Regions from separate parts of the Micrococcus sp. IITD107 genome, predicted to be linked through region 1. Evidence: predicted binding sites of a transcription regulator. Region 1 holds the regulator's gene; each other region holds the start of a gene.
The links. The regulator LexA, encoded in region 1, represses DNA repair genes until DNA is damaged. The targets are predictions, from matches to a motif close to TCGAACANNTGTTCGA.
Positions count from the first base shown of each region.

Region 1 (3,272 bases):
TGCCCGGGGACGAGACCGCGCCTCCCGTGCTGTACGTGGCACCCCTGTCCGTGGCCGGGAAGCTGCGTGAGGGACTGTTCGGACAGGCGACGGGTGTGCTGACCTCGGCCACACTCGCGGTGGGGTCCTCCTTCGACCCGGTCGCCGGATCGCTCGGACTGATGGGGCAGGGAGCACCTCGGTGGACCGGAATCGATGTCGGCAGCCCCTTCGACTATCCACGTCAGGGGGTGCTCTACGTGGCTCGGCACCTGCCCCGTCCCGGTCGCACCGCCAGTCCGGAGTCATGGGACGAGCTCGAATCCCTGCTGCGGGCATCCCGCGGCGGGGCCCTGTGCCTGTTCTCCTCCAAGAGGGCCGCCGAGGATGCCGCTGAGGCGATGCGCACCCGGCTGGGGCCATCACCGCAGATCCTGTGCCAGGGGGACGCGACGCTGTCCGCGCTGGTCCGCCAATTCGCTGCGGAACCGGACACCTCCCTGTTCGGCACGCTCAGCCTGTGGCAGGGCGTGGACGTGCCCGGTGAGGCCTGCCGACTGGTGGTGATCGACCGGATTCCGTTCCCGCGCCCGGACGATCCGTTGGCCACGGCCCGCTCGCGGGACATCGCCCGTCATGGCGGCAACGGTTTCATGGCGGTGTCCGCCACGCACGCGGCCATCCGTCTGGCCCAGGGGGTGGGACGTCTGATCCGCACCCAGGAGGACCGCGGCGTGGTGGCCGTCCTGGACCCCCGGCTCGCGACCGAGCGCTACGGCGGCTACCTCCGCTCCACGCTGCCCGACTTCTGGGGGACCACCGACCCTCAGGTGGTCAAGGGCGTCCTGGAGCGGCTCAGAGGGCCCGCAGCACCGTGACGACCTTGCCCATCACGGTGGCGTGGTCGCCCAGGATGGGTTCGTAACTGCTGTTCTGCGGCAGCAGCCAGGTGTGTCCGTCCCTCTGGCGGAAGGTCTTCACCGTGGCCTCGTCGTCCAGCAGGGCCGCCACGATCTCACCGTTCTGTGCTGAGCTCTGACGCCGCACCACGACCCAGTCGCCATCACAGATGGCCGCGTCCACCATGGAGTCTCCCGAGACCTTCAACATGAACAGCTCGCCTTCACCGGTGAGCTGACGCGGCAGCGTCATGACGTCCTCGACCTGCTGGTCGGCCAGGATCGGACCACCTGCGGCGATCCGGCCGACCAACGGGACCGGCACGGCCGAGCCCTCGACGGCGGCCGTGTGCAGAGCGGTCACCGTGGCCCCACGGTGCTCGGTGGTCGAATCGCCCGGCTGGACGGAGCCGGATCCCAGAGGCGTGGATCCATGCTGCACGGGTGCGCCGTCGGCATCCAACAGCACCTCCATGGCCCGGGGTCGGCCGGGGTGGCGACGGATGTAGCCCCACTTCTCGAGCTGGGAGAGCTGGTGGGTCACCGAAGACAGGGACGCCAGTCCAGCGGCGTCGCCGATCTCGCGCATGGACGGTGGATAACCCTGGTGGGCGATCGCCGTGCGGATCGATTCCAGGATCGCCCGCTGGCGCTCCGTCAGGGGGTGCGGCCCCTGTCCATCGGTCTGTGCCTCGGCGCTGGTCCGGCCTGCCATAGGGATCGTCCTTATCTCGTCCGTGCTGCCTGGTGATGTGCTTCTCGGTCGGCCAGCGGTGGTTCCACTGCTGCCTGACCGTTGGATCTGACGCTACGTGAGCGTGGCCCCAGATTCAAAGATATGTTCGAACGTGTCTTGTCCGCGTTCGAACGGATGTGCTAGAACAGGAACACGTCATCCGAACATGCGTTCGATGCGTCCGGACCTTCCGGGCAGAAAGGCTGATCACCATGAGCACCACCCGTACCGCGACCGACATCCGTCTGAACCGTCGAGGCCGCTTCTTCCTGCACGGACTCCCGGTGATGATCCTTGCCGTCCTGATCACCGCAGCCGCGGTCTTCTTCGGATCCACGGCCCTGACCCCGGCCGCCGCCTCCGGCGATCAGGCTCCGGCTGCCGTGGAGACCCATCTCGTCGGCTACGGAGAGACGCTGTGGTCGATCGCCGGTGAGATCGCTCCGGAGCGTGATAGGACGACCACCATCGAGCAGATCGGCGCCATGAACTCTCTGACGGACAGCGAGCTGCAGCCCGGTCAGCTGCTCTACGTTCCGCAGTTCGGCTGATCTCCGAGGGCGGATCCGGGTCGGATCAGGCGGGGGCCCCACTCACCTACACTGGATGAGGCGACCGTGGGTGCGGTATGTCATCAGTCTGATGGGGGAGGACCGACACCGATGGGAGCATGGGGCCGGGGCTGGCGGGGAGCATCGAAGCCGGCGGCCTTCTCAGCGGTCGGAGCCCTGGTCATCGCCGGATCTGTCCTGTATCCCGGCATGGAGACGGCGGATCTCGACCTCCACGATGGAGCCATCTGGGTCACCAAGGAGGACAACGGGTTCATTGGGCATCTGAATCATTCCTCCCACATCCTGGACGGAGGATTCCGCGCCCCCTTCGAGAACTACTCGCTGCACCAGCAGGACGACCACGCCGTCATGGTCGATCCGGCCAGCGGTGCCCTGGTCTCCATCGACGCCTCACTGATGTCCTCAGGCGACCAGACCATGCTCCCGGCCACCGAGCACTTCGCACTCGGCGGGGGGTCCTTCTCAGCCAACTCGGCCGAGGACGGGACCGTCTTCGCGGGGACCTTCACGCCAGCTCCCGTCCTGTCCTCGGAGGACCCGCTGTATGAGGCCGACGGCGCCGTGGCCAGCACGACGACGACCACGGGGACCGTGCTTGTCGCTGACCTCGCCTCCGCAGAGCTGATCAGCTTCGTCGCCTCCGAGGACGACAACGCCTGGGAGGAGTCCTCTCGCGAGTCGCTGACAGCGCTCGCCTCGATGACCTCCCCGGTCGTCACAGCCGTTGGAGACACCGGCGTCGTCGTGGATGCCGACTCCGGGACGGTGGTCTGGCCTGGGGGTCAGGTCCAGGACGACCGCCTGGTCGGGGCCGTTCCCCAGCCGGCCGGACCGAACTCCGGTGTCGTGGGACTGGCCACGTCTGCCGAGCTGCTGAGTGTGCGACTGGAGAACGGATCGGTCACCTCGGTGCCCCTGTCCGCGCCGGACGACGCTGCCGCCGGGGCCCTTCAGCCGGGCGGATCCGCAGACGAACGCACGATCACCGCACCGGTCTTCGCCGCCGGCTGTCTCCATGCGGCATCACGGTCCACCGGCTACTACCTGCGGGACTGCGCGGGCGACCATGATGATGAGATCGTT
Region 1 covers NZ_JBHFFN010000001.1:108,112-111,383, forward strand. The annotation lists gene ACEXHE_RS00510 (ATP-dependent DNA helicase) at 1-857, shown strand, start outside; gene lexA (transcriptional repressor LexA) at 835-1,593, opposite strand; gene ACEXHE_RS00520 (LysM peptidoglycan-binding domain-containing protein) at 1,827-2,165, shown strand; gene ACEXHE_RS00525 (Ig-like domain-containing protein) at 2,277-3,272, shown strand, end outside.

Region 2 (3,272 bases), 310 kb from region 1:
AGGCCGACCTGGTGGACCTGAAGGACGTGGTCACCGGCGCCGTGGAGGCGGACACCTCGCGCCCCCGGGTGTTCAAGGGCGTGGGCATGAGCTGGCAGGACCTGGCGGTGGCGATCGGCGTGGTGGACCCGGAGGCCGGCACCGACTGACGGTGGCACACTGGTGGCATGTGCGGACGATTCGTGATGGCCCGGGCCATCGGGGACTTGGTGGCCGAGGCCGGTGCGCTGCCTCCGGAGGAGGAGCTGGTGCTGCCGCCGCCGAGCTGGAACGTCCCGCCCACCGCTGATGTGACGGTGGTGCTGGAGCGCCCGGTGGACCCGGACCAGGGTCCCGACGACGGCCCCTCGCCTCAGGCATCCGGAGCGCCGCAGGTGCGGCGAGAAGTCCACGTGGCCCGGTGGGGTCTGGTGCCGATCTGGGCCAAGGACCTCTCCGTGGGGGTGCGTGCGTTCAATGCGCGCTCAGAGACCGTGACGGAGAAGCCGACGTTCCGATCGGCCGTGAGGGCCCGGCGCTGTGCGATCCCGGTGGACGGCTACTACGAGTGGCTCAAGCCCGGACCCGGAGAGAAGGGGCCGGACGGCAAGGCCGCTCGGAAGCGGCCCTTCTACGTGCACCGTGCGGACGGGGCGATGACGTTCTTCGCCGGTCTCTACGAGTGGTGGCGGGACCCTGCGGTGGCCGAGGGGGAGCCCGGCCAGTGGGTGCTCAGCTGCACCATCCTCACCGGCCCGTCTCCCGAGGCCGGCAGCGGGGACGAGACCCTGGATCGACTGCACGGACTGCACGACCGGCTTCCCCTGCCCATGGATCGGGCCACCATGGATGAGTGGCTGCGGCCGGAGAAGCTGGGATCGGCCGCTCAGGCCCAGGAGCTCGTGGACCTGGTGCTGGCCCGGGCCTACGGCACCGCCGCCGAGTGGACCCTGCATGAGGTGGACCCGGCGGTGGGCACTGTGCGGAACAATGGGCCCGATCTGATCGAGCCGCTCACCGAGGAGCAGGGCACGCTGCTGTGACCGGGCGGCCGTGACGATCAGGCCCTCTCCTCTGGACGCCGCGCGGGGTGCTCCCGCTCCGGCGGCTGCGGATGGAGGACGCCGGAGTTCCAGCCGATCTCCCATCCGTCCACCGGACCCCAGGAGTCGGAGAACGCCACCGGCAGCGCCTGATGCTCCCGGCAGGCCGCCAGGAGCTCGGCATACCAGCGCGTGTAGGCCGGATCGCTCGCCTCCGGTGAGGGGGCGCCCACGGCGTGATGCAGTGCATCAGCCACCTGGGCCGTGGTGGTGCTCGCCGTGACCCGGAGGCCGGGGAGCTCCGGGCCGTCGCCCATGGTGTAGCGCACCGTCCGGGCTTCTCCGGTGCGGGGATCCGACTGGCCGGCGCTGACCTCGCACCGCCAGTACATGCCGGACGGGGCCATGTAGGGCAGGGCCCGGACCTGGTGGAGTCCGCGCCGGTGGAGCAGCTCGACGGCGTCGAGCAGCAGGACGCAGGTGCGAGCGACCAGAGGGTCATGGACATCGTGCAGAGCGGGCATGGCGACACCGTAGAGGATCGGCCGGACAGGACAAGGCGCTGCACCGTGACGCCTCCGCGCTTAACGTGTCCGGGCCCCTGCCTACTGTCCTGACTGGTGATCGAACAGATGTTCGAATACCATGGTGGGGCGCAGTCGTCACGCACTTCCCGTCCGGCGTGTCGCGCGCGTCCCACCTGAAGCCGGGTCACCGGTGCTGCTCGGACCGTTCCTTCCCAGACGGTGCCGACCTGCAGCCCGTGGACCTGGACACCCCGTCGCATCCCCGCGGCGGGGAGGACAGAACGTCAGAGGGCAGGAACACATCTCATGGGAGTCTTCACACAGTCGGTGGCCGTCGGCCGATCCTCGGCCGGAGTGCCGGAGCAGCTGGAGTGGAACGGGCGCACGTATGTGGTGGCCGCTGAACCGGTGCGCTGGTTCGAGCGGCGCCGGTGGTGGGCGGAGGAGCGCCGAGCCGAGCGCGGACGCGGTGCCGGACTGGTGGACCACGAGGTCTGGCGGGTGCAGGTCCGTCTGGCCCGTGCGCCCCGCTCGCCGCTGCTCACCCTGGACATCTCCCACCACCTGGACTCCGGACGGTGGCGGCTGATCCAGATCCACGACGCCGTCCGGCAGGACCTGCGGGAGAGCGCCTGATGGGTGCCGGGGCCGGGTTCACGCATCTGCATGTGGCCAGTGCCTTCGGCGCGCACTACGGAGTGTCCTGGCCGGAGGAGCTGGCCCAGGCCGCTGCGGCGGACGGTGCCGACGCCCTGGCCTGCACGGACCGTGACGGGCTCTATGGCATGGCCAAGCACGTCCAGGCCTGTCTGAACGCCGGGCTGGCCCCGGTGGTCGGTGTGGATCTGGCAGTGGCGTGGGACGGCGTCGGTCCAGACGGTCAGGTGGCTGTTCCGGTGACGGGCCATGCTCCGCAGCATCCTGCCGGTCGGGTGGTGGTGCTGGCCCGGGGTGGCTGCGACGGGGCGGGCTACCGTGCCCTGTGCCGACTGATCTCCGATGCCCACGCCCACACCACCGGGGGTTCGGCAGGCGGGTCTCCCTACGTCAGGGTGGCCGAACTGGCCGCGCGCGCCTCCGGTGAGGACCCCGCCGAACCGCTGCTCTATGTCCTGGTGGGGCCCGGCTCCGAGGTGGGGCAGGCGATGGCCGCGCGCCGCTACACGCAGGGGCGGACCCTGTTGCGCCGGTGGAAGGCTGTTCTGCCCGCCGGGTCGCTGAGGGTGGAGGTGGTCTCCCATCTGTCCCCACCCGGGCAGCGGCTCTCCACCGCGCATGCCGTGCGGATGCTGCGGGCCAGCCGGGACACGCGTGTGCCGGCCGTGCTGACCAACGCCGTGCGCTATGCCGCGCCGGACGGAGCCGCCACCGCGGACGTGCTGGACGCGGCACGCACCCTGAGCTCCCTGGAGGCTCTGGACGACCTCCAGCCCAACGGGCAGGGCTGGCTCAAACCGGGTGCCGCCATGGAGCAGATCGCCCGGGAGATCGGCAGGGACTCCGGAGAGGGAGCCGATGCCGTGCAGGAGCTGCTGCAGCAGACCGCAGAGCTGACCGATCTCTGCAGGATGGATCCGGGGCCGGACCTGGGCTGGATGCGTCCGGTGGTGCCAGAAGCCTCCGTGATCGGCATCAGCGGCGCGCCGGAGCGCGAGCTGAGGAATCGCTCCCTGGCCGGCGCCCGTGCCCGGTACCCGCACCTGGTCAGCGGCGGACGGTTCGC
Region 2 covers NZ_JBHFFN010000001.1:413,954-417,225, forward strand. The annotation lists gene ACEXHE_RS01940 (ornithine cyclodeaminase family protein) at 1-149, shown strand, start outside; gene ACEXHE_RS01945 (SOS response-associated peptidase) at 168-1,022, shown strand; gene ACEXHE_RS01950 (hypothetical protein) at 1,040-1,546, opposite strand; gene ACEXHE_RS01955 (DUF6504 family protein) at 1,856-2,185, shown strand; gene ACEXHE_RS01960 (DNA polymerase III subunit alpha) at 2,185-3,272, shown strand, end outside.
Region 2: a site for LexA is predicted at 1,647-1,662, ahead of ACEXHE_RS01955 (DUF6504 family protein). Genes of this name have one in related genera too.

Region 3 (3,272 bases), on a different contig from region 1:
GATTCCTCTGCAGCACCGGCTCGGCACCATCTCGGTTCTGCATGCGCCCCGTGGGGCTGATGTCCTCGAACCAGGGCACGCCGTTCTTCAGGTGGATCGCGAGCTGGTCAAAGTGCAGGGCGTGATGGTGATGGGAGCAGAGCAGCACACCGTTGTCCACGCTCGTCGGACCGGAGTGCTCCTTCCAGAACCGGATGTGGTGCACTTCGCACCAGGAGGGTGGGAAGTCACAGCCCGGGGCAGCGCATCCTCGGTCCCGGGCGATGATCGCCTTGCGGATGGCTGGCGGAAAGGGTCTCTGTGCCCGGCCGATGTCCAGCACCTCCCCTTCGCCCCCGAGCACCACGGGGATCAAGTCGGCGTCGCAGGCCCACATCCTGAGGATCCTGGGGTCGATCGGCCCGCTGAACGCTCCGTGGGAGATGACCGGCCCCCTCGTCTCCCCTGGCGGATGCTGATCCGCCAGCCTGTCCGGGATGTCCGGCGGGGGCGGCAGATCCGGATGGGCTGCCAGGCGACCAGCCAAGGTCTCGAAGTCGATGGTGACCAGAACCTGGGGCCTGGCGCCACCGGCGTCGGGAAGAACACCGCGGTCTTTCAACGTCAGTGCCGCCTGCAGGGCCGCGATGAGGGCATCCACTTCACGGCGCTGACGGTCCTCCCACCGTTCGGGCGGCGCGGCGGTGAAGAACCCCTCACCGTCACAGTCTGCGTCCAGTGCCTCTGCGCCGACCAGGTCGAACAGCCCCTGGTCTGCCGGACCACCAGAGGCATTCCCCTCGGATGTCTCCACGCGGTTCTTGCGCGCACGGGGGTTGGAGCCGGCAGAGGTGACGGTCTTCATCACCTCGTGCTGCCCCTGGGTCAGACGCAGATGCCAGAGATAGAGGCCGTTCTCCTCACCGATGAACTTCGCGTTCCGCCCCAGATGGGCCTGCGAGGCGGTCTGCTCTGCCCCAGAACGCTCCATGGCCCGATCGAACTCCAGGCGCCACTTCCGGCACGCGATCTTCACCGCGGAGGGTGAGACGTGACGGGCTGTGACCATCAGGCGGGTCTGACCGGCGGCGATCAGCTCTTCGACCAGGTCCCGCCGAGCACCGGCCCTCGCGGCATCACGCCGGGCCTCGTTGAGGGCACGGGTGATCATGTCCACCACGGACGGATCCACAGACCCGTCCCACAACGCGTTCGAGACCTCTGGCAGCGCACTGCCCACCTGCACCCCTCCGTCTGCCGACGGCGGTGGCGCCAGATGCTGGGCCGCCCGGCTCACCCGATCACGGGTGTCCCGTTGAGGGGTCTGCTGCGTCTGCTCCAGGAAGTCAGCCGTGGATCGGAAGCCGCTCTTCCCCACTGGCAATCCGAGCAGTCGATGCCGGTCCCGCGGGTCGTTGAACGCCCGGTCGGTGTGCCCCACCACGGCCGTCTGGACGCCCTCCACCACACGGCTCAGCTGCCTGATCTCCGACTGCACCTTCGGCAGGGTCATCCCGGACTCGTCAGCCCCCGAGGGCGACTCCAGGTTCACCGCTGCCAGCGTCTCCACGAAGCCTGGACTCACCACCCGGTCCTTCAGCTCGCCCATCACCTGCTGTGCCAACGTGAACAGGCTCTCCAGCGGCAGAGCACACAGGTCCTCCCGGCCAGCTCCCGCAACCATGGTGAGCAGACGGGCTTTCAGCCCCTCGTCGTGGACGTCATCCACTGCCAGCGCCATGCCTGCCACCTCCTCTGCCGCTCTTGCAAACCGCCACTTCCTTCGTACATATATTCGACCACAGCCCGCAGACACGTTAAGGGCCGCCGGGCCGACTGGGGACAGCGTCAGCACATCGGTCTCCTGTGCAGGACGGGATGACCCGGCACCCCACCCCATCACCCCGTCCGACCGTCCCACTAGACTCGGCCAGGTGACCGCACAGAACTCCTCCCCCGCGTCCCAGCCCGCCGATTCCCGCTCCTCGGAGCTGCCGAAGAAGGTGTCTGACATCTTCGACCCCCAGCGCTGGCGCGTGGTCGAGGGCTTCGACTTCGAGGACATCACCTACCACCGTCAGGTCGAGCGCGACGCGAGCGGAGCCGTGGTGAAGGACCTGGGGACGGTGCGGATCGCCTTCGACCGCCCCGAGGTGCGCAACGCCTTCCGCCCCGGCACCGTGGATGAGCTGTACCGCGCCCTGGACCATGCCCGGATGACCCCGGACGTGGGATGCATCCTGCTCACCGGCAACGGCCCCTCCCCCAAGGACGGTGGCCACTCGTTCTGCTCCGGCGGGGACCAGCGCATCCGTGGGCGTGACGGCTACCGCTATGCGGACGGTGAGACCTCGGAGTCCATCGACCCGGCCCGCGCAGGGCGTCTGCACATCCTCGAGGTCCAGCGCCTGATGCGCACCACGCCCAAGCCCATCATCGCGGTGGTGAACGGCTGGGCTGCCGGTGGCGGTCACTCCCTGCACGTGGTCTCGGACCTGACCATCGCCTCGCGCGAGCACGGCAAGTTCAAGCAGACCGACGCCACCGTGGGCTCCTTCGACGCCGGCTACGGATCCGCACTGTTGGCCCGCCAGGTCGGACAGAAGAACGCCCGCGCCATCTTCTTCCTGGCCCGCGAGCACTCCGCCGAGGACATGGTCCGCATGGGAGCCGTGAACGAGGCGGTGGACCACGAGCGCCTCGAGGAGGTCGCTCTGGAGTACGCAGCGGACATCAACCGGCAGTCCCCGCAGGCCATCCGCATGCTGAAGTTCGCCTTCAATCTTCCCGACGACGGCATGGCAGGTCAGCAGGTCTTCGCCGGAGAGGCCACGCGCATGGCTTACATGACGGATGAGGCCGTCGAGGGCCGCGACGCCTTCCTGGGCAAGCGTGATCCGGACTGGTCCAGCTTCCCGTACTACTTCTGAGCCAGTCGCCTGGCCGGCCTTGGAGTCAGTGGACGTCGACTTCGACGTCAGATCAGATGCGGGTGGCAGAGATCCCGATGTCCACAGCCCGACTCTGCGTCGCTACCATCAGCTCCTCTGGAGCAAGCCTCTTCCCTCGGGTCACCACTTCACGCTCAGCACCGACACCCCGGGAACCTACCTGCATCACCGTTCGCGTGCGGGAGAGTTCTGGCTGAGCAGCGACGCCATCTCGCATTCTCTCTCGTCCATCACCAGCATGAGATCTGTTCTCGCATCCGTTCCCCTCGGCGCACTCGAGTCGTTCTACACCCTGAACTGCACGATCGGGTCCTACCTGGTGTTCCCCGGGAACGCGATCAA
Region 3 covers NZ_JBHFFN010000002.1:94,324-97,595, reverse strand. The annotation lists gene ACEXHE_RS04790 (HNH endonuclease signature motif containing protein) at 1-1,720, opposite strand, end outside; gene ACEXHE_RS04785 (1,4-dihydroxy-2-naphthoyl-CoA synthase) at 1,914-2,909, shown strand; gene ACEXHE_RS04780 (hypothetical protein) at 2,938-3,272, shown strand, end outside.
Region 3: a site for LexA is predicted at 1,763-1,778, ahead of ACEXHE_RS04790 (HNH endonuclease signature motif containing protein). Genes of this name have one in related genera too.